2 regions of the Streptomyces sp. NPDC050743 genome follow, and region 2 is predicted to be linked to the other one. Evidence: riboswitches for the same ligand, from Rfam matches in the RefSeq annotation. Region 2 holds a riboswitch; the other holds the start of a gene.
The links. A riboswitch is a leader RNA that binds a small molecule or an ion and turns the genes downstream of it on or off. The one in region 2 is predicted to bind glycine.

Region 1: another riboswitch for glycine. It lies ahead of gcvP (aminomethyl-transferring glycine dehydrogenase); the one in region 2 lies ahead of gcvT (glycine cleavage system aminomethyltransferase GcvT).

Annotation. Positions count from the first base shown of each region.
Region 1 covers NZ_JBITGJ010000043.1:9,729-19,553, reverse strand. The annotation lists gene ACIBJF_RS31660 (DUF1707 domain-containing protein) at 1-325, opposite strand, end outside; gene ACIBJF_RS31655 (molybdopterin-binding protein) at 450-845, shown strand; gene ACIBJF_RS31650 (PucR family transcriptional regulator) at 864-1,328, opposite strand; partial or broken gene ACIBJF_RS31645 (hypothetical protein) at 1,328-1,585, shown strand; partial or broken gene ACIBJF_RS31640 (molybdopterin-dependent oxidoreductase) at 1,500-2,028, opposite strand; gene modA (molybdate ABC transporter substrate-binding protein) at 2,194-3,015, shown strand; gene modB (molybdate ABC transporter permease subunit) at 3,012-3,872, shown strand; gene ACIBJF_RS31625 (ABC transporter ATP-binding protein) at 3,916-5,001, shown strand; gene ACIBJF_RS31620 (molybdopterin-binding protein) at 5,030-5,449, shown strand; gene gcvP (aminomethyl-transferring glycine dehydrogenase) at 5,502-8,387, opposite strand; glycine riboswitch at 8,561-8,655, opposite strand; partial or broken gene ACIBJF_RS31610 (PRC-barrel domain-containing protein) at 8,733-8,930, shown strand; partial or broken gene ACIBJF_RS31605 (DNA polymerase IV) at 9,068-9,825, opposite strand, start outside.
Region 2 covers NZ_JBITGJ010000038.1:22,490-32,314, forward strand. The annotation lists gene ACIBJF_RS29910 (hypothetical protein) at 270-503, shown strand; gene ACIBJF_RS29915 (L-serine ammonia-lyase) at 890-2,257, opposite strand; gene glyA (serine hydroxymethyltransferase) at 2,342-3,610, opposite strand; gene gcvH (glycine cleavage system protein GcvH) at 3,625-4,002, opposite strand; gene gcvT (glycine cleavage system aminomethyltransferase GcvT) at 4,287-5,405, opposite strand; glycine riboswitch at 5,590-5,687, opposite strand; gene ACIBJF_RS29935 (AAA family ATPase) at 5,850-6,494, shown strand; gene ACIBJF_RS29940 (enhanced serine sensitivity protein SseB) at 6,561-7,352, shown strand; gene ACIBJF_RS29945 (enhanced serine sensitivity protein SseB C-terminal domain-containing protein) at 7,507-8,325, shown strand; gene ACIBJF_RS29950 (ABC transporter permease) at 8,604-9,611, shown strand; gene ACIBJF_RS29955 (ABC transporter substrate-binding protein) at 9,682-9,825, shown strand, end outside.

The DNA.
Region 1 (9,825 bases), on a different contig from region 2:
TCACGTCTCCCCAGGCGGACGCGATCTCCATCCGGCGCGGCACCGGCCAGCCGTCCGCGCGTACGGCCGATGCGCCCTGCTGCTCGATCCGCACCACGTCCTTGGCCGGTGCGGCGCCGCCCGCGTCCGGCAGATCGGCGGTGAGCGCCGCCAGCTCGCCGAGCGTGCGGGCGGACAGGGCGGCCGTCACGCGCTCGTCCAGCTCCTCGGCCGTGATCCGGCCGTCGCCCGCCGCGCCCGTCAGGACGTCCACCACCCGGTCCCGGTCCGCGTGCGAGGCACGCAGCCCGGACGGCATCTGCGTGTGCAGCAGCTCGGCCGCCATACCCTCACCCCGATTCAGCACGTCCCCGCAGGGCCCGACGTCACGAACTAACGCTATATCGCGTTATACCCAACGGCCAACCCCATGTCCACGGTTCCCCCGGCATGGCCCTATCGTGACCGGCATGCAGTCCTACACGATCGGCCAGGCGGCACGGCTGCTCGGCGTGAGCCCGGACACCGCCCGCCGCTGGGCCGACGCGGGCCGGGTGGCGACCCATCGCGACGAGTCCGGACGGCGCCTCATCGACGGCAGGGATCTCGCCGCCTTCTCGGTCGAACTGGCCAAGGCGGGCGGCGGGGAGGAGGACGCCTCCCACACATCCGTCCGCAACGCCTTCCCCGGCATCGTCACGGCGATCAAGCTCGGTGACGTCGCCGCCCAGGTGGAGATCCAGGCGGGCCCGCACCGGCTGGTGTCGCTGCTGACCCGGGAGGCCGTCGAGGAACTGGGCCTGGAGGTCGGCATGGAGGCCACCGCGCGCGTGAAGTCCACCAACGTGCACATCGACCGCGTCTGACCCGTCACACACCTGCCGTCACCGGCACAGCAGCGCGGCCCACAGGTCGAGCCGGTCCCGCAGCCGGGACAGATCGCGCCCGGTGAGCCGCTCGATGCGCTCCACCCGGTAGTGCACGGTGTTGACGTGCGGATGCAGCGCCTGCGCCGCGCGCGCCCAGGAGCCGTCGCAGGCCAGGAAGGTCTCCAGCGTGCTCAGCAGGACGGCGGTGGCGGGCCGGTCGGCTTCCGGCAACGGGCTGAGGACCGTACGGCTGAAGGCGGCCCCCACGTCGGCCAGCACCCCCGTGAGCAGGGCGTCGAGGGTGGTGAGGGAGCCGGCGTCGGTGAGGCGGGAGGCGTCGGTCGCGGTGGTGCGGGCCGAGGAGAGGGCGTAACGGGCCCGCGCCAGCGCGCCGCCCAGCCCCTCGGGCGCCGCCGCGGGCATGCCGACGCCGCCGTGCAGCACGACGCCGGGCACGCAGCCGGCGACCAGCGGCCACACCTCGCCGCTACCGGCTCCCGCAGTACGCCGACGTGCCGCGCACCGAGGTGCACTTGATGGAGACCGCCGACGCGATCGGCCCGCTGGGCACCAGGTCGATCAGCGAGAGCCCGTTCAACCCGGTCGCCCCGGCCCTGGCCAACGCGCTGCGGGACGCCACGGGCGCGCGGTTCACGGAGCTGCCGCTGCTGCGTGACCGGGTGCGGCTATCGCTGGACCGGCACAGCGATAGCCGCCGTCCACCCGGATCGCCGTGATCCCGCTGATGTGCCGGGCCCCGCACCGGTCCTGCGGGAGCACCAGCTGCGGCCCGGCCGCGTCCAGCGGGGTGTCGTCGATGCGCACGCCCAGCAGGACGGACGCGTCGGCGAAGTCCGGGTCGATCTCGGCCCAGGACAGCACGGCGTGGTGGCCGTCGGTGCCGGTCACCGCGATGAGAAAGCGCAGGCGGTCCTTGCGACGCACCGGGTCGAAGCCGGGCCCCGTGTCGGCGAGGACGTCGTACAGCCGGGGGCCGGCGAACCGGTGGTGCTGGATGCCGCTGGGCGCACTCGAAGCTGACGTCCACCCGGTGCTGCGGCCAGCGGAGCAGGTCCGGAACGGTCAGCCGGGCGGGCCGGGCCAGATCGCCGGTCAGGGCCAGTTGCGCGAGCGTCACCTGCGACCACCTCCCCGCAGCACCGTACCCGCCGCGGCGCATCGTGCAAACGCACATGCAAGCTGCAAGTCACAAGTTCGCAGCTCATGCGATGAGACAGGAGACTTACGGCTGGCAGATGCGGCAGTATCATCGCCGCACGGCCGGTGCTCCCGGCCGTGACAGGGCGCGACAGTTGTTCCACAGAACCTGAGGAGTAGATCCGTGATGACCCGTTCCCTGCGCCGGACCCGGCGGTCGCTGCAGCTGGCCGGCGCGGGAGCCGCCGCCCTGATGGCCCTCAGCGCCTGCTCCTCGTCCTCGGACGCGAAGGACACGACGTCGGACACCTCGAACTCCGCCTCCCCGAAGCTGTCCGGCAACGTCACCGTGTTCGCCGCCGCCTCCCTGAAGGAGAGCTTCACGACCCTGGGCAAGGAGTTCGAGAAGCAGCACCCGGGCACCAAGGTCAGCTTCAACTTCGGCGGCAGCGACACCCTCGCCGCGAGCATCACCGGCGGCGCCCCGGCGGACGTCTTCGCCGCCGCCAGCCCCAAGACCATGGCGATCGTGACGGACAAGAAGGACGCGGTCGGCACCCCGGCCACCTTCGTGCGCAACCAACTGGAGATCGCCACCCTGCCGGGCAACCCGGACAAGGTGTCCTCCCTGAAGGACCTCACCAAGTCCGGTCTGAAGGTCGTGCTGTGCGACAAGACCGTGCCGTGCGGCGCCGCCGCGCAGAAGGCCCTGGACGCCGCCAAGTTCAAGCTGACCCCGGTCTCCTACGAGCAGGACGTCAAGGCCGCCCTGAACAAGGTGGAGCTGAAGGAGGCCGACGCCGCGGTCGTCTACAAGACGGATGTGAAGTCCGCGGCCGGCAAGGTGGAGGGCGTGGAGTTCCCCGAGTCCGCCAAGGCGATCAACGACTACCCGATCGTCCTGCTGAAGAACGCGCCGAACGCCCAGGCCGCCAAGGCGTTCATCGCCCTGGTGCAGTCCGCCGAGGGCCAGAAGGCGCTCGGCGAGGCGGGGTTCCTCAAGCCGTGACCTCGCTGCACAAGCCCGGCGCCGCGACCGGTCCCCGCACGGACCGGCCGCGGCACCGCCGCGTCGGCGCGGGGGGCCGGCGCGGGGTGCCGTTGCCGCTGCTGCTGCCGGGCCTGCTGGCGCTGGCGTTCCTGCTGCTGCCGCTGGTCGCGCTGATCATCCGCGCGCCCTGGCGCAGCCTGCCGGACCAGCTGACCAGTACGGAGGTGTGGCAGGCGCTCCAGCTGTCGCTGGTCAGCGCCACAGCGGCAACGGCCGTCAGCCTCGTCCTGGGAGTGCCGCTGGCCTGGCTGCTGGCTCGCACGGAGTTCCCCGGCCGGGGCCTCGTACGGGCCCTGGTGACGCTGCCCCTCGTGCTGCCGCCGGTGGTCGGCGGTGTGGCACTGCTGCTGGCCCTCGGCCGCAACGGGGTGATCGGCAAGGTGCTGGACTCCTGGTTCGGGATCACGCTGCCGTTCACCACCACCGGGGTCGTGATCGCGGAGGCGTTCGTCGCGATGCCCTTCCTGGTCATCAGCGTCGAGGGCACCCTGCGCGCGGCCGACCCGCGCTTCGAGGAGGCGGCGACCACGCTCGGTGCGTCCCGCTTCACGGCGTTCCGCCGGGTCACCCTGCCGCTGATCGCGCCCGGCATCGCGGCGGGCGCGGTCCTCGCCTGGGCGCGTGCGCTCGGCGAGTTCGGCGCGACGATCACCTTCGCGGGCAACTTTCCCGGCCGCACCCAGACCATGCCCCTCGCGGTCTACCTGGCCCTGCAGAACGACCCCGACGCCGCGATCTCCCTGAGCCTGGTCCTCTTGGCGGTGTCGATCGCGGTGCTGGCGGGGTTGCGGGACCGCTGGATGACGGGGGCGTGAGCACATGGCAGCCGACCCCGGGCATGTGCGAGCGTACAGACCCATGACCGACATCGATGCCCCCGAAGTCGGCCTCAGGAGGGCGGTCGACGAGGGACTCGACGCCCACCTCGTCGTCGACCGCGGCTCCTTCCGGCTCGAGGTGGCCCTGACCGCCGAACCCGGAGACGTCGTCGCCCTGCTCGGTCCCAACGGCGCCGGCAAGACCACCGCCCTGCGTGCCCTGGCCGGACTCGTCCCTCTCACCGACGGTCATCTGCGCCTGGACGGAGCCGCGCTGGAGCACACTCCCCCGGAGTCCCGCCCGGTCGGCGTCGTCTTCCAGGACTATCTGCTCTTCCCGCACCTGTCCGCCCTGGACAACGTCGCCTTCGGCCCCCGCTGCCAGGGCGCGGGCAAAACCGAGGCCCGCGCACAGGCCGCGGCCTGGCTGGACCGCATGGGCCTCACCGACCACGCCGGCGCCAAGCCGCGCCGCCTGTCCGGCGGGCAGGCCCAGCGCGTGGCCCTCGCCCGCGCCCTGGCCACCCACCCGAGGCTGCTGCTCCTGGACGAGCCCCTGGCCGCCCTGGACGCCCGCACCCGCCTGGAGGTCCGCGCCCAACTGCGCCGCCACCTCGCCGACTTCGAGGCGGTCGCCGTCCTGGTGACGCACGACCCACTGGACGCCATGGTGCTCGCCGACCGGCTGGTCGTGATCGAGCACGGCCGGGTCGTCCAGGAGGGCACCCCGGCCGACATCGCCCGCCACCCACGCACCGACTACATCGCCCAGCTCGTCGGACTCAACCTCTACCGCGGCCAGGCGGACGGGCACACGGTACGACTCGACGCGGGCCCGGGGATCACGACCACCGAGGTCCTGTCCGGTCCGGCCTTCGTGGCGTTCCCGCCGTCCGCCGTCACCCTGTTCCGCGACCGCCCCACCGGCGCCAGCGCCCGCAACCTCTGGCGCTGCGAGGTGGCCGGCCTGGAGACGCACGGCGACCAGATCCGCGCCGACCTCACCGGCGAACTCCCCCTGGCCGCCGACCTCACCACGGTCGCCGCCGCCGAGCTCGACCTGCATCCCGGCGCCGCTGTCTGGGCGACGGTCAAAGCGACGCAGACACACGCATACCCGGCCTGACCGGATGGGCGCTCTACCGTGGGTGCCCATGACCCTGAGCATCCGCAACCAGCTCCCCGGCACCGTCACCGAGGTCCATCCGGGCGAGGCCATGGCCACCGTCAGACTCCGGCTGGACGGCGGCCAGGAACTCATGGCGGCCATCACCAAGGAGTCCGCCGAGGAGCTCTCCCTCGCCCCCGGCACGCCCGTCCGCGCGCTGGTGAAGTCGACCGAGGTCTCCCTGGCCACCCAGCGGGTCCAGGGCCTGTCGATCCGCAACCAGCTGCCCGGCGCGGTCACCGGTCTCACGACCGGCACCGTCATGGCCACCGTCAAGGTCACCGTCGACGGCGGCGAACTGACCGCGGCGATCACCAAGGACGCGGTCGCCGACCTCGGCCTCTTCGTGGGCTCCGACGTGATCGCCCTGATCAAGGCGACCGAGGTGTCCCTGGCGACGGCATGACACGGCGAGGGCCCCGCCCGGAAACCGGACGGGGCCCTGTGGCACGGCTCGCTCAGTCCTCGTACGCGTCCAGCGGCGGGCAGGAGCACACCAGGTTGCGGTCGCCGAAGGCCTGGTCGATACGGCGCACCGGCGGCCAGTACTTGTCGGCGGCCGAGACACCGGCCGGGAAGACGGCCTCCTCGCGGCTGTAGGCGTGCTTCCACTCACCACTGAGCGCGGCGGCGGTGTGCGGGGCGCCCCGCAGCGGGTTGTCCTCCGCCGGCCACTCGCCCGCGCCGACCTTCTCGATCTCCGCGCGGATGGCGATCATCGCGTCGCAGAACCGGTCCAGCTCGGTGATGTCCTCCGACTCGGTCGGCTCGATCATCAGCGTGCCGGCCACCGGGAAGGACATGGTCGGCGCGTGGAAGCCGTAGTCGATCAGGCGCTTGGCCACGTCGTCCACGCTCACACCGGTCGCCTTGGTCAGCGGGCGCAGGTCGATGATGCACTCGTGCGCGACCAGGTTGGCGGGGCCGGTGTAGAGCACCGGGTAGTGCGGCTCCAGGCGCTTGGCGATGTAGTTCGCGGAGAGCACGGCCACCTGCGTCGCCCGCTTCAGGCCCTCGCCGCCCATCAGCCGGACGTACGCCCAGGAGATGGGCAGGATGCCCGCGGAGCCCCACGGAGCGGCCGAGATCGGGCCGACGCCCGTCTCCGGGCCCGCGGCCGGCTGCATCGGGTGGTTCGGCAGGTACGGCGCCAGGTGCGAGCGGACGCCGACCGGGCCGACGCCGGGGCCGCCGCCGCCGTGCGGGATGCAGAAGGTCTTGTGCAGGTTCAGGTGCGAGACGTCACCGCCGAAGTGGCCCGGCTTGGCGAGGCCGACCAGGGCGTTGAGGTTGGCGCCGTCGACGTACACCTGGCCGCCGGCCTCGTGGACCTGGGCGCAGATGTCGGCGACGTGCTCCTCGAACACACCGTGCGTGGACGGGTAGGTGATCATCAGCACCGCCAGCTCGTCACGGTACTGCTCGATCTTGGCGCGCAGGTCCGCGACGTCGATCTCGCCGTCCTCGGCGGTCTTGACGACGACGACCTTCATGCCGGCCATCACGGCGCTCGCGGCGTTGGTGCCGTGCGCCGAGGACGGGATCAGGCAGACGGTGCGCTGCTCGTCCCCATTGGCGCGGTGGTAGCCGCGCACGGCGAGCAGACCGGCCAGCTCGCCCTGCGAACCGGCGTTCGGCTGCAGGGAGACCTTGTCGTAGCCGGTGACCTCGGCGAGACGTTCCTCCAGCTCGCGGATGAGCGTGAGGTAGCCCTCGGCCTGCTCGGCCGGGGCGAAGGGGTGCAGCTGGCCGAACTCGGGCCAGGTGACCGGCTCCATCTCGGTGGTGGCGTTGAGCTTCATGGTGCACGAGCCCAGCGGGATCATGCCGCGGTCCAGCGCGTAGTCGCGGTCGGCCAGCCTGCGCAGGTAGCGCAGCATCGCCGTCTCGGACCGGTGCTGGTGGAAGACCGGGTGGGTGAGGTAGGGGTCGGTGCGCAGCAGCGCCTCGGGCAGGGTGTCCTCGGCCGTCGCGTCCACGGCCTCTATGTCGCCCTCGACGCCGAAGGCGGACCACACGGCGGCGACCTGGGCCCGCTTGGTGGTCTCGTCGCAGGCGATCGAGACCTGGTCGGCGTCGACCAGGTGCAGGTTGACGCCGTGCTCCCGGGCGGCGGCGACGACCTCGGCGGCCTTGCCGGGCACCCGCGCGGTCAGGGTGTCGAAGAACGCGCCGTGCACGATCTCGACACCGCCGGCCTTCAGGCCCGCGGCGAGGATCGTGGCGTACCGGTGGGTGCGCCGGGCGATGGTCTGCAGGCCCTCGGGGCCGTGGTAGACGGCGTACATGCCGGCCATCACGGCGAGCAGCACCTGCGCGGTGCAGATGTTGCTGGTCGCCTTCTCCCGGCGGATGTGCTGCTCGCGGGTCTGCAGCGCGAGCCGGTAGGCCTTGTTGCCGTCGGCGTCGACGGAGACGCCCACGAGACGGCCGGGCAGGCTGCGCGCGAACTTCTCGTGCACCGCCATGTAGCCGGCGTGCGGGCCGCCGAAGCCCATCGGCACACCGAAGCGCTGGGTGGTGCCGACGGCGATGTCCGCGCCCAGCTCGCCCGGCGAGGTCAGCAGGGTCAGCGCGAGCAGGTCGGCGGCGACGGTGACGAGCGCGCCGAGCTCGTGCGCCTGGTCGATGACCGGCTTGATGTCACGTACGGCACCGGAGGCGCCGGGGTACTGGATCAGCACGCCGTTGATCTCACGCGCGGCGATGTCGGCCGGGATGCCCTCGCTGAGGTCGGCGACGACCACCTCGACACCGGTCGGCTCGGCGCGGGTCTGGATGACGGCGATGGTCTGCGGCAGCGCGTCCGCGTCGATGAGGAACAGGCCCTTCTTGTTCCTGCCCATGCGCCGGGACAGCGCCATCGCCTCGGCGGCCGCGGTGCCCTCGTCCAGCAGGGAGGCGCCGGAGGTGGGCAGCCCGGTGAGGTCGGCGACCATCGTCTGGAAGTTCAGCAGCGCTTCGAGTCGACCCTGGGAGATCTCCGGCTGGTACGGGGTGTAGGCCGTGTACCAGGCCGGGTTCTCCATGACGTTGCGCAGGATCACCGGCGGGGTGAAGGTGCCGTAGTAGCCGAGGCCGATCATGGAGTCGAGGACCTGGTTGCGGTCGGCGAGCGAGCGCAGCTCGGCGAGCACCTCGGCCTCGGTGCGGGCGCCCGGCAGGTCGAGGGCGTCGGCGTTCTTGATCACATCCGGGACCGCCGCGGCGGTCAGCTCGTCCAGCGAGCCGTAGCCGACGTGCGCGAGCATCTTGGCCCGCGCCTCCTGGTCGGGCCCGATGTGGCGCTGCTCGAACGGGATGCCCGCTTCGAGCTCCGAGAGCGGAATACGATGGGCGGTCATTGCGGAGGCCTCCTGGTCTGACGCGACCTTCGAGGGCACCACGGCGCGGGTGCCCGGACGGCCTCCCCCTCTGTCATCTCAACCTGAGAGCTTCACCGGGGCCTTGAAGATCCCGGTTTTCACCGTCGGTGAGAGCGGGAGCCGTCGACACCCGCCCTGCTTTCCAGAGTGACCTCGTCCGTGCGGTACGTGAGCCTGAGAGATTCCGGGGAGGATTTGCTCCTTCGGCGCCTCCGAGGTGGTCGGAGGACTCTCCCGCACGGGGTCAGCAGCCGCTGTCAGCCTACCAGCGGGGCCGGCGACCGGGCCCTCGAGTGGCCGCCTCCCTGAATCTGCTCTTTCGTAGTGCTTACGGATGAGTTGCGACCACGTGGAGGGAGAGGGACCGTGCAGACCGAGATCGATCCGCGCAACCTGATCGGCCGCAAGGCGTTCGACCGCCACGGCACCAAGATCGGCACCATCGACGAGGTGTACCTCGACGACGCGACCGGCGTGCCCGAGTGGGCGGCGATACGCACCGGTCTGTTCTCCCGCGACGCCTTCGTCCCCCTGGAACCGAGCGAGCTGATCGAGGGCTCCCTCCACGTCCCCTTCGACCGCGCCCTGATCAAGGACGCCCCCGACTTCGGCGTGGGCCGCCATCTCTCCCCCGAGCAGGAGCTGCAGCTGTACCACCACTACGGCCTGGACGTGGCATCGCCTTCCTCGGCCCCGGACCACGACTTCGGCAAGCTGGCGGGTTCAGAGGAGACGTGACCTCTCTCCGGGTCCGGGGCGGGTGGGTGGGTGGGAAGGATCCGAGACCAACGGCAACGGATCGGCAGACTCCAGCGCGGGATCGTCGACAGAAAACGTCCGCACCCGCCCCGGGGCGGACTGCGGCGTCTCGAACCGCACGGTGACCCGCCCCAGCCCACTCCCCTGCACCCACCCGTGCCCGTACTCCGCATGCCGTACGTCCTGGCCTGCCCGCCAGTGCCGTTCAACCGGCTCCGGCCGCTCCAGAACGGACTCCGTCTCACCCCTCTCCGGCTCCTCCGCCGCAGGTGACGGCATGGCCTGCGCGAACAGGTCCTCCTGGGTGTAGTCGGCGAGCCCGGAGACGCCCACGCCCAGCAGCCGTACCCCACCTGTGGTGTCCACGGAGTCCAGCAGCCGCGCGGCCGCCTCCCGCACGACCGCGGGATCGTCCGTGGGCCCTCTGAGCGTCTCGGAGCGGGTCAGGGTCGAGAAGTCGTACCGGCGCACCTTCAGCACGATCGTCCGCCCCGACAGCCCGGCCCCGCGCAGCCGCCCCACACACCGGTCGGCGAGCCGCTGCACCTCCAGCCCGATCCGGAGCCGGTCATGGATGTCCACGTCGTAGGTGTCCTCGACCGACACCGACTTCGCCTCACGCTCGGCCACCACGGGCCGCTCGTCATGGGCCAGGGCC
Region 2 (9,825 bases):
CAGTTTCGTTTGGATCGGTCGGTCGTTGGTTCAGGTGTGCCGTTGACTGATGCGCAGTGGGCGCGGATCGAACCGTTGCTGCCGGACCGGACGCCGAAGCGGGGTGGCCGACCGGACTGAGTAGCGCGGAACTCGGGAATCCATGCGCAGAGTCGGCCCCGCTGCAGGCCGCCCGGTCCCAGGAACGCTACAGCGAGCAGCGCGTGGCCGGGCCAGGCGCGCCACCGGCGATCAGCGGGCCAAGCCGCTGTTCGACGACGATCGCCCGTGTGATGCTCACGCTCCTCTACCAGCGGCAGGTGTGCTCGATGAAGCTGCTGTCCGACATGCTGGAGGTCACCCCCGAATGCATCGGCCACCTCGTCGCCGAGACCCGCCGGGTCCTGGAGGACCACGGCCATCAGCCCGGATACGCCCCCAGCCGGTTCGCCGCAGCGGACGCGCACTCCAGCAGGCGGAATAGGTCAGACCGGGACAGGGCCACCATGCACCTCCTGGGTTGAACTGGCCGTTCACCAAGGAGAGTTGGAGGTGGCCCGCCTGCTGGGCAGGGAGCGGAATCCCTATCGGCGCACGCCCCCAGGCGTACGTCTCAGCCTTGATCGGCTACACCACCAAGCGGGACGCCATCCAGCCGATGGGCAGACGCCTTTGGACGGTGCAACACAGGACGGCACTGGCCGCCGACCTGCCGCACGTGCTCCGAGACGGTCCAAGGACCGCAGGGCCGGCCCTGAAGCCGCCCGTGACCAACCCTGATGAAGGGCGCTTGGTGGGGACATCCTGGGGACTCTCAAGCCTGTCCCAGGGACTTTCCGGGGACTTTCCGCCGCGTAAGCAGGGAAGGCCCGACAGCGCCGAAAGAACGCGCTGGTCAGGATCGACTCCCTTAGCACTCGATGATGTTCACCGCCAGCCCGCCCCGGGCCGTCTCCTTGTACTTGACGGACATGTCCGCGCCGGTGTCCTTCATGGTCTTGATGACCTTGTCCAGGGACACCTTGTGGGAGCCGTCGCCGCGCATGGCCATCTTGGCCGCGGTGACCGCCTTCACCGCGGCCATGCCGTTGCGCTCGATGCACGGGATCTGGACCAGGCCGCCGACCGGGTCGCAGGTCAGGCCGAGGTTGTGCTCCATGCCGATCTCGGCCGCGTTCTCGACCTGCTCCGGGGAGCCGCCGAGGACCTCGGCCAGCGCGCCCGCAGCCATCGAGCAGGCGGAGCCGACCTCGCCCTGGCAGCCGACCTCGGCGCCGGAGATGGAGGCGTTCTCCTTGAAGAGCATGCCGATCGCGCCGGCGGCCAGCAGGAAGCGGACCACTCCGTCCTCGTCGGCGCCGGGGACGAAGTTGATGTAGTAGTGCAGGACGGCGGGGATGATGCCGGCCGCGCCGTTCGTGGGGGCGGTCACCACCCGGCCGCCGGCCGCGTTCTCCTCGTTGACCGCCATCGCGTAGAGGGTGATCCACTCCATGGCGTGGGCCAGCGCGTCGCCCTCGGCGCGCAGCTGGCGGGCGGAGACGGCCGCGCGGCGGCGCACCTTCAGGCCGCCGGGCAGGATGCCCTCGCGGGACATGCCGCGCCCGACGCACTCGCGCATCACCCGCCAGATCTCCAGCAGACCCCTGCGGATCTCCTCCTCCGTGCGCCAGGCCCGCTCGTTCTCCAGCATCAGGGAGGAGATCGACAGGCCCGTCTCCTTCGTCAGGCGCAGGAGCTCGTCGCCGGTGCGGAAGGGGTACTTCAGGACCGTGTCGTCCAGCTTGATCCGGTCCGCGCCGACCGCGTCCTCGTCCACGACGAAGCCGCCGCCGACCGAGTAGTACGTCTTCGACAGCAGCTCCGCGCCCGAGGCGTCGTACGCCCAGAGCGTCATGCCGTTGGCGTGGTACGGCAGCGCCTTGCGGCGGTGCAGCACGAGATCCTTGTCGAAGTCGAACGCGATCTGGTGCTCGCCCAGGAGACCGATCCGGCCCTCGGCCTTGATCGCCTCCACGCGCGCGTCCGCCGTCTCCACGTCCACCGTGCGCGGCGAGTCGCCGGTCAGGCCGAGCAGGACGGCCTTCGGGGTGCCGTGCCCGTGCCCGGTCGCGCCGAGGGAGCCGTACAGCTCCGTCCGGACGGTGGCGGTCTTTTCCAGCAGCCCTTCGTTGCGCAGGCGGCGGGCGAACATCCGCGCCGCGCGCATCGGGCCGACCGTGTGGGAGCTGGACGGGCCGATGCCGATCGAGAACAGGTCGAAGACCGAGATGGCCACGGTCACTCCTCAAGACGGGGGGTGGCGGGGCACCCTCCGGCGGTCTGCCGTCGGGTACCCCACCAGGGGCTTACTTGTCCGGACCTACTTGTTCAGGCCCGGGTACAGCGGGTGCTTGTCGGCGAGCGCCTTCACGCGCGCCTTGAGGGCCTCGGCGTCGTAGGACGGCTTCAGCGCCTCGGCGATCACGTCCGCGACCTCGGCGAAGTCCTCGGCCGTGAAGCCGCGGGTGGCGAGGGCGGGCGTACCGATCCTGAGGCCCGAGGTGACCATCGGCGGGCGAGGGTCGTTCGGGACCGCGTTGCGGTTGACCGTGATGCCGACCTCGTGGAGGCGGTCCTCGGCCTGCTGCCCGTCCAGCTCGGACTCGCGCAGGTCCACCAGGATCAGGTGCACGTCCGTGCCGCCCGACAGGACGTTCACGCCGGCCTCGCGGGCGTCGGCCGCCGTCAGACGCTCGGCCAGGATGCGGGCGCCCTCCACTGTACGACGCTGGCGCTCCTTGAAGTCCTCGCTCGCGGCGACCTTGAAGGAGACGGCCTTGGCCGCGATCACGTGCTCCAGGGGGCCGCCCTGGAAGCCCGGGAAGACGGCGGAGTTCAGCTTCTTCGCGAAGTCCTTGCCGCGGGCGAGGATGATGCCGCCGCGCGGACCGCCCAGCGTCTTGTGCGTGGTGGAGGTGACCACGTCGGCGTAGGGCACCGGGTTGGCGTGCAGACCGGCCGCGACCAGGCCCGCGAAGTGCGCCATGTCGACCCACAGATAGGCCTCGACCTCGTCCGCGATCCGGCGGAAGGCGGCGAAGTCCAGCTCACGCGGGTACGCCGACCAGCCGGCGATGATCACCTTCGGGCGGTGTTCCTTGGCGAGCCGCTCGACCTCGGCCATGTCGACCAGGCCGGTCTCGGCGTCCACGTGGTAGGCGACCACGTTGAACTGCTTGCCGGAGAAGTTCAGGCGCATGCCGTGGGTCAGGTGGCCGCCGTGGGCGAGGTCCAGGCCGAGGATGGTGTCCCCGGGCTGGGCCAGCGCGAACAGGGCCGCCTGGTTGGCGGAGGCGCCGGAGTGGGGCTGGACGTTGGCGTACTCGGCGCCGAACAGCTCCTTGACCCGGTCGATGGCGATCTGCTCGGCGACGTCGACGTGCTCGCAGCCGCCGTAGTAGCGGCGGCCCGGGTAGCCCTCGGCGTACTTGTTGGTGAGGACGGAGCCCTGCGCCTCCATCACCGCGAGCGGCGCGAAGTTCTCGGAGGCGATCATCTCCAGCGTGGACTGCTGGCGGCCGAGCTCGGCGTCGACCGCGGCGGCGATCTCCGGGTCCAGCTCGTGCAGGGACGTGTTCAGGACGGTCATACGGCTACGACTCCTCAGCCGGCGGTCTCGGCGGCGTACTCGTCGGCGGAGAGCAGGTCGGCCGGCTCCTCCGCGACGCGCACCTTGAACAGCCAGCCGCCCTCGAAGGGGGCGGAGTTCACCAGCGACGGGTCGTTGACGACGTCCTCGTTGACCTCGGTGACCTCACCGGTGACCGGCGAGTACAGGTCGGAGACCGACTTGGTGGACTCCAGCTCGCCGCAGGTCTCGCCCGCGGTCACCGTGGAGCCGACCTCGGGGAGCTGGGCGTAGACGACATCGCCGAGCGCGTTGGCCGCGAACTCGGTGATGCCGACCGTCGAGACGCCGTCCTCGGCGGCCGACAGCCACTCGTGCTCCTTGCTGTAGCGCAGCTGCTGGGGGTTGCTCATGGCCTGAATTCTCCTGTACGCGCGGGAGTGCTGATGAAGGGGGGACTGCTGGAAGTGCTGGTGGGCACAGGTCATGTGCACAGGGTTACGATCCCGGTACGGAACGCGCTCGGTGTTTGGTACGCTCAGCGCATCGTCGGGGACGACAGCCAAGTCCCCAACGACCTGAGCGAGTCCCGTACTTGCTCCGGCGGCCGGGAGGGTCGTCGCCGGACGGGCATGACCTGTCAAACTCCCCGGAGCGATCCAGGGGAGAGTCTCCCGGCTTCGGCAGGGAGAGAACTTCAATTCTGGCGCTTGTAGAACGGCAGCGCCACAACGCGGTACGGCTCGTGGCTACCCCGAATGTCCACACCGACACCCGGGGTGCCCACGGCCGCGTGCGCCGCGTCGACGTAGGCCATGGCGATCGGCTTGCCCAGGGTGGGGGAGGGGGCGCCGGAGGTGACCTCGCCGATCACCTCGCCGCCGGCGACGACGGCGTACCCGGCGCGCGGCACCCGGCGGCCCTCGGCGATCAGGCCGACGAGGACGCGCGGCGGGTTCTGCTCGGCCTTGGCGGCGGCCTCGGTGAGCGCCTCGCGCCCGACGAAGTCGCCCTCCTTCTCGAACTTCACCACCCGGCCGAGCCCGGCGTCGAACGGGGTGAGCGAGGTGGTCAGCTCGTGCCCGTACAGCGGCATGCCCGCCTCCAGGCGCAGGGTGTCCCGGCAGGACAGGCCGCACGGGACCAGGCCGGCGCCCTCGCCGGCCTTGGTCAGCGCCTGCCACAGCTCGACCGCGTGCTCGGGCTTCACGAACAGCTCGAAGCCGTCCTCGCCGGTGTATCCGGTGCGGGCGATCAGGGCCGGGACGCCGGCGACCGTGCCGGGCAGGCCGGCGTAGTACTTCAGGCCGTCCAGGTCGGCGTCGGTGAGGGACTTCAGGATGCCGGGGGACTCCGGGCCCTGGACGGCGATCAGCGCGTAGGCGTCCCGGTCGTCGCGCACCTCGGCGTCGAAGCCGGCGGCGCGCTCGGTCAGCGCGTCCAGCACCACCTGTGCGTTGGAGGCGTTGGCGACGACCATGTACTCGGTCTCGGCGAGCCGGTAGACGATCAGGTCGTCCAGGATGCCGCCGTCGGCCTGGCAGATCATGGTGTAGCGGGCGCGGCCCACGCCGACGGAGGCGATGTTGCCGACCAGGGCGTAGTCGAGGAGGGCGGCGGCCTCGGCGCCGGTGACGGTGATCTCGCCCATGTGGGAGAGGTCGAAGAGGCCCGCTTTCGTGCGCACGGCGAGGTGCTCGTCGCGCTCGGAGGCGTAGCGCAGCGGCATGTCCCAGCCGGCGAAGTCGGTCATCGTCGCACCGAGCGAGCGATGCACGGCATCGAGCGCGGTGTGACGGAGTTCGGTACTGCTCATCGGTCGGTCGTCTCCCAGGAAGCATGGGGTCCCCCCGCACGAGCGAAGCCGAGCGTGGGGGAGGGCGAGGAACTTCCTCCCCATCTGTCATCGGAACCTGAGAGGTTCGCCACGACCGCCACCGGGACGATCACGGCTTGCACCTTGGGTGGAGCCACTGACGCAGCCCGCTTTTCAGATGTGCCTCGCCCGCGCGGTAACGGGGCCTGAGAGATTCAAGGGAGGGACTTGCTCCTTCGGCGCCCCAGCGAAGGCTGCTGGGGACTCTCCCGCGCGGATTCAAGCGGCCGGTATGCAGTTGGCGGCCACATCATTGCACGGCGAGCGGGCTTTTGTAACCGACCTGTGGCACGACCCGGACCCCGTCGGCGACATCGTCCATTACCTTCTCTTTACGCACAGCGGGAACGAAGATTACCGAGCAGGCAGGGGAGGACGATCACGGTGAACAGGACCCCGGTGTACGCCACCGTCACCACCGGCATCGCGGTGCCGAGGCAACGCCGTGCCCCGGCCGCGGTCGTCCGGGACCTGCGCGACCGGGCCGGCCGCGGCCCGCGCGCCCTGCTCTTCGGCCCCCGCGACCTGGTCGTGATCACCGGCCTGCCCGGCAGCGGCAAGTCCACCCTGATGCACCGCGCGGTAGCCGGCCGCCGCATCGACTCCCAGGACACCCGCGACCGCTGGGACACCCGCGCCCCCCGCCTCCTGCCCTACGCCCTGTACCGCCCCCTGGTCCGCCTCGCCCACTACGCCGGCCTGCGCCGCGCCCTGCGCACCGGCGAGGGCGTCGTCGTGCACGACTGCGGCACCCAGCCCTGGGTGCGCGCCTGGCTCGCCCGCGAGGCCCGCCGCCGGGGCGGCACCCTCCATCTGCTCCTGCTCGACGTCACCCCCGAGGCCGCGCGCGAGGGCCAGCGCGAGCGCGGCCGGGGCGTCTCGGCCTACGCCTTCCGCCGCCACCGCCGTACGACCGCCCGGCTGCTCGCCGCGGTCGAGCGCGGCGAGCTGCCCGCGGGCTGCGGCGCGGCGGTGCTGCTGGACCGGCCGGCGGCGGACGCCCTGCAACGGATCACCTTCACAAGGTGAGGCCCTGTCGCAGCCACCCGCTAGCCTTCATGGACACAGCAGTGGTTCCCAGCAGGCGGTAGGCAGATGGACTTCCCGGCGGACATTCCCGCGGACTTCCCGGCACAGGCGCACCCCCAGCCGCACGGCGGCTGGCCCGGCAACGAGCTGGAGGAGGTGCTCTCGGCCTCCCTCGGCATGCCCGCGGCGGCCGGCCGGATCATCGAGGTGCTGGGCCGGAGCCTGCTCTGGATCCCGCTGCCCAACGGCGGCGGTCCGGACAGCGGCCCGCTCGACCTGCCCTCGCTGGACATCGAGGGCCAGGCGTACGTCCCGGTGTTCAGCTCCGAGGAGCAGCTGCGCCAGGCGGCCGGCCCCCACATGCCGTACACCATCGCCCCCGCCGTGGAGTTCGCCCGCGGCCTGCCCCCGCAGATCGGCATCGCGGTGAACCCCGACGCTTTGGTCGGCATCCCGCTCCCGCCCGCGGCGGTGGCCGAGCTGTGCCGGATCGGCCGTACCCCGCTGGACGGCCCGAACACCGGCGCCCGGGTCCGGCTCTTCGAGCCCGACTGGCAGGACGACCCGGTCGACTTCCTCTCCGCCGCGTCCGCCGAGTTCGCCGGGACCGGCGTGGTCCGCACCGCCCGCCGCTGCCTGGCCGCCATCGAGACGGACGACCCGGTGATGTTCGTGGGCGTCGAGCTCTCCCAGTGGGAGGGCGACCTGCGCAGCCTCCCCCTGCAGGCCCTCGGCAAAGCTCTCGGAAAGATCCCGGTGCAGTGGCCGGTCAACCTGGTCCTTCTGGACGTGACGGACGACCCGGTGGCCGAATGGCTGAAGGCGAACGTCCGCCCCTTCTATCAGTACGGCCACTGAAGCATCTCGAAGGGCGCGAGGCTGTGTGCGGCCGCGCCGCGGGGCGCGGGCGGCCACACACGACCCGCACCCGCGCACACACCCAGGGTCCCGGGCCGGTAGGCGCATAAGCTGTCTCCCGACACCGGGGCACAAAAAGAGAAGGGCACGACAGGTGAGCGCGAGCCACAGCGGCAGCGTCAGCGTGGAACACGCGCTGCGCCAGGTCACCCCCGGCCGCTACGACGCCTATGAGGCCCTGCTCCGCGCCCTCGCCGCCCCCTCCTCCGGCCAGATCTGGATGCTCCTGTGGCACGGCCAGGCCGGCTCCCCGGACGCCCAGTACGGGAACATGGAGGTCGACGGCTTCCAGTACGCCCCCTGCGTCACCTCCGCCCAGGAGCTCTCGGCCAGCGGCTGGAACCGCTCGTACGAGGTCGTCGACGGCCTCGACGTGGCCCGCACCCTCTACCCCGACCACTACGGCCTCTGGCTCAACCCGCACGCCCCGGGCGGCGGCGTCGGCATCCCCTGGCTGGATCTGCGCCGCATCGCCACCGGCCTGGACCGCCAGCCCGCGGGCCCCCTCCGGCTGACGGAACCCGGCATCGAGATCCCCCAGTTCTACGCCCTCCTCGCGCAGAACGCGCACCGCACCCCGGCCCTGCGCTCCCTGCGCCGCGCCTGGGTGCAGCCGGCGCTCGGCGCGCCGTACCTGGCCATCGGCCTGGACGTGTACGACACCTCCCCGGCCGCGGTCGACTCGGTGCGCGCGATGATGCAGCAGTCCATCGGGGCGGTCCCGGAGGGCCTTCCGGTGTCGACGGTCGCGATGACCGACGACTACGACCCGGTCGTGATGTGGATGCGGGTCGGCGCCCGCCCGTTCTACGACCGCGAGGCCCACGCGGTCCCGCCCCAGCCCCAGCTCCAGACCGCGCCCCAGCCGCCGGCCGCAGGCTACGGCTATCCACCGGTGCACGGCGGCTACTGACGCTGCTGACCTGGGGATATCGCCCGTAAAGACCTCCGGCGCACCCGTATGTCCGGCCCGGCTTCGTCCGGTCCCCGCGACTTCCTGTCCGCATAACAGGAAACACCTGCTTGCATCACGGTTGCGCATCCATTCCCCGTCAAGGCTGGCGGCTGATCGCGCAAGCGTTGAAGACTCCCCCTTCAAGGGGTTCGCCCCTGTGTACGACGGACTGATTGAGGCCGCTACCAGCGGCAAGCGCGGGCCGGCCACCGCCGGTTGAGAGGGGTCCCTGCCAGATGACGGCACCATTGCACGAGCCGACTGCGGAAGCGGCCCCGGGTGCGGCCCAGGAAGCGGCGGTCGCGGCCGCCGACGCGAAGGCCGTTCAGGGCCGGTCCCTGGGCCGGATCGCCTGGGAACGCCTCAAGCGGGACAAACTGGCCCTTACGGGCGGCATAGTCGTGCTCCTCCTCATCGTGATCGCGCTGCTCGCGCCCGTGCTCTCCCACCTGATCGGGCAGGACCCGGACGTCTACCACGAGGACCTGATCGACCCGCTGTTCTCCACGCCCAAGGGGTCGCTGGGGGGCATCAGCGGCGACCACCTTCTCGGCGTCGAACCGGTCAACGGGCGCGACATCCTCGCCCGCGTCCTCTACGGCGCCCAGATCTCGCTGCTGGTCGGCTTCCTGTCCGCGGTGGTCGCCGTCGTGATCGGCACGATCCTCGGCATCCTGGCCGGCTTCTTCGGCGGCTGGGTGGACTCGGTCATCAGCCGCGTCATGGACGGCCTGCTCGCCTTCCCGCAGCTGCTGTTCATCATCGCGCTGGTCTCGGTCATGCCGAACGAGATGCTGGGGCTGAGCGGCTCTGCCGTGCGCGTGTTCGTGATGATCCTGGTCATCGGCTTCTTCGGCTGGCCGTACATCGGCCGTGTGGTGCGCGGCCAGACTCTCTCCCTGCGTGAGCGCGAGTACGTCGAGGCGGCTCGTTCGCTCGGCGCCGGGCGGTTCTACATCCTTTTCAAGGAACTCCTGCCCAACCTGGTCGCCCCGATCATCGTGTACACGACGATGATGATCCCGACCAACATCCTCACCGAGGCGGCGCTCAGCTTCCTGGGCGTGGGCGTCAAGCCGCCCACGTCCTCCTGGGGACAGATGCTCTCGACCGCGATCGACTACTACGACTCGGACCCCATGTACATGGTGATCCCGGGTCTGGCGATCTTCATCACCGTTCTTGCCTTCAACCTCTTCGGCGACGGCGTGCGCGATGCGCTGGACCCCAAGGGTTCCCGCTGAACTGCCGTACTCAAGCGTCCCGTGGCACCTGCACGGGGACTCTCTCATCAATTCCGGAGGATCCGAGATCGTGACTACCCAACGCACCTCAGGGCGGCGCAAGCAGGCTATGGCCGCTGCCGCCGCGGTCGCGTCGCTGTTGACCTTGGCGGCGTGCGGCGGAGGCAACGGCGGCAACGGCGGCAGCGGTTCGAAAGACGGCGCGGCCGGCTTC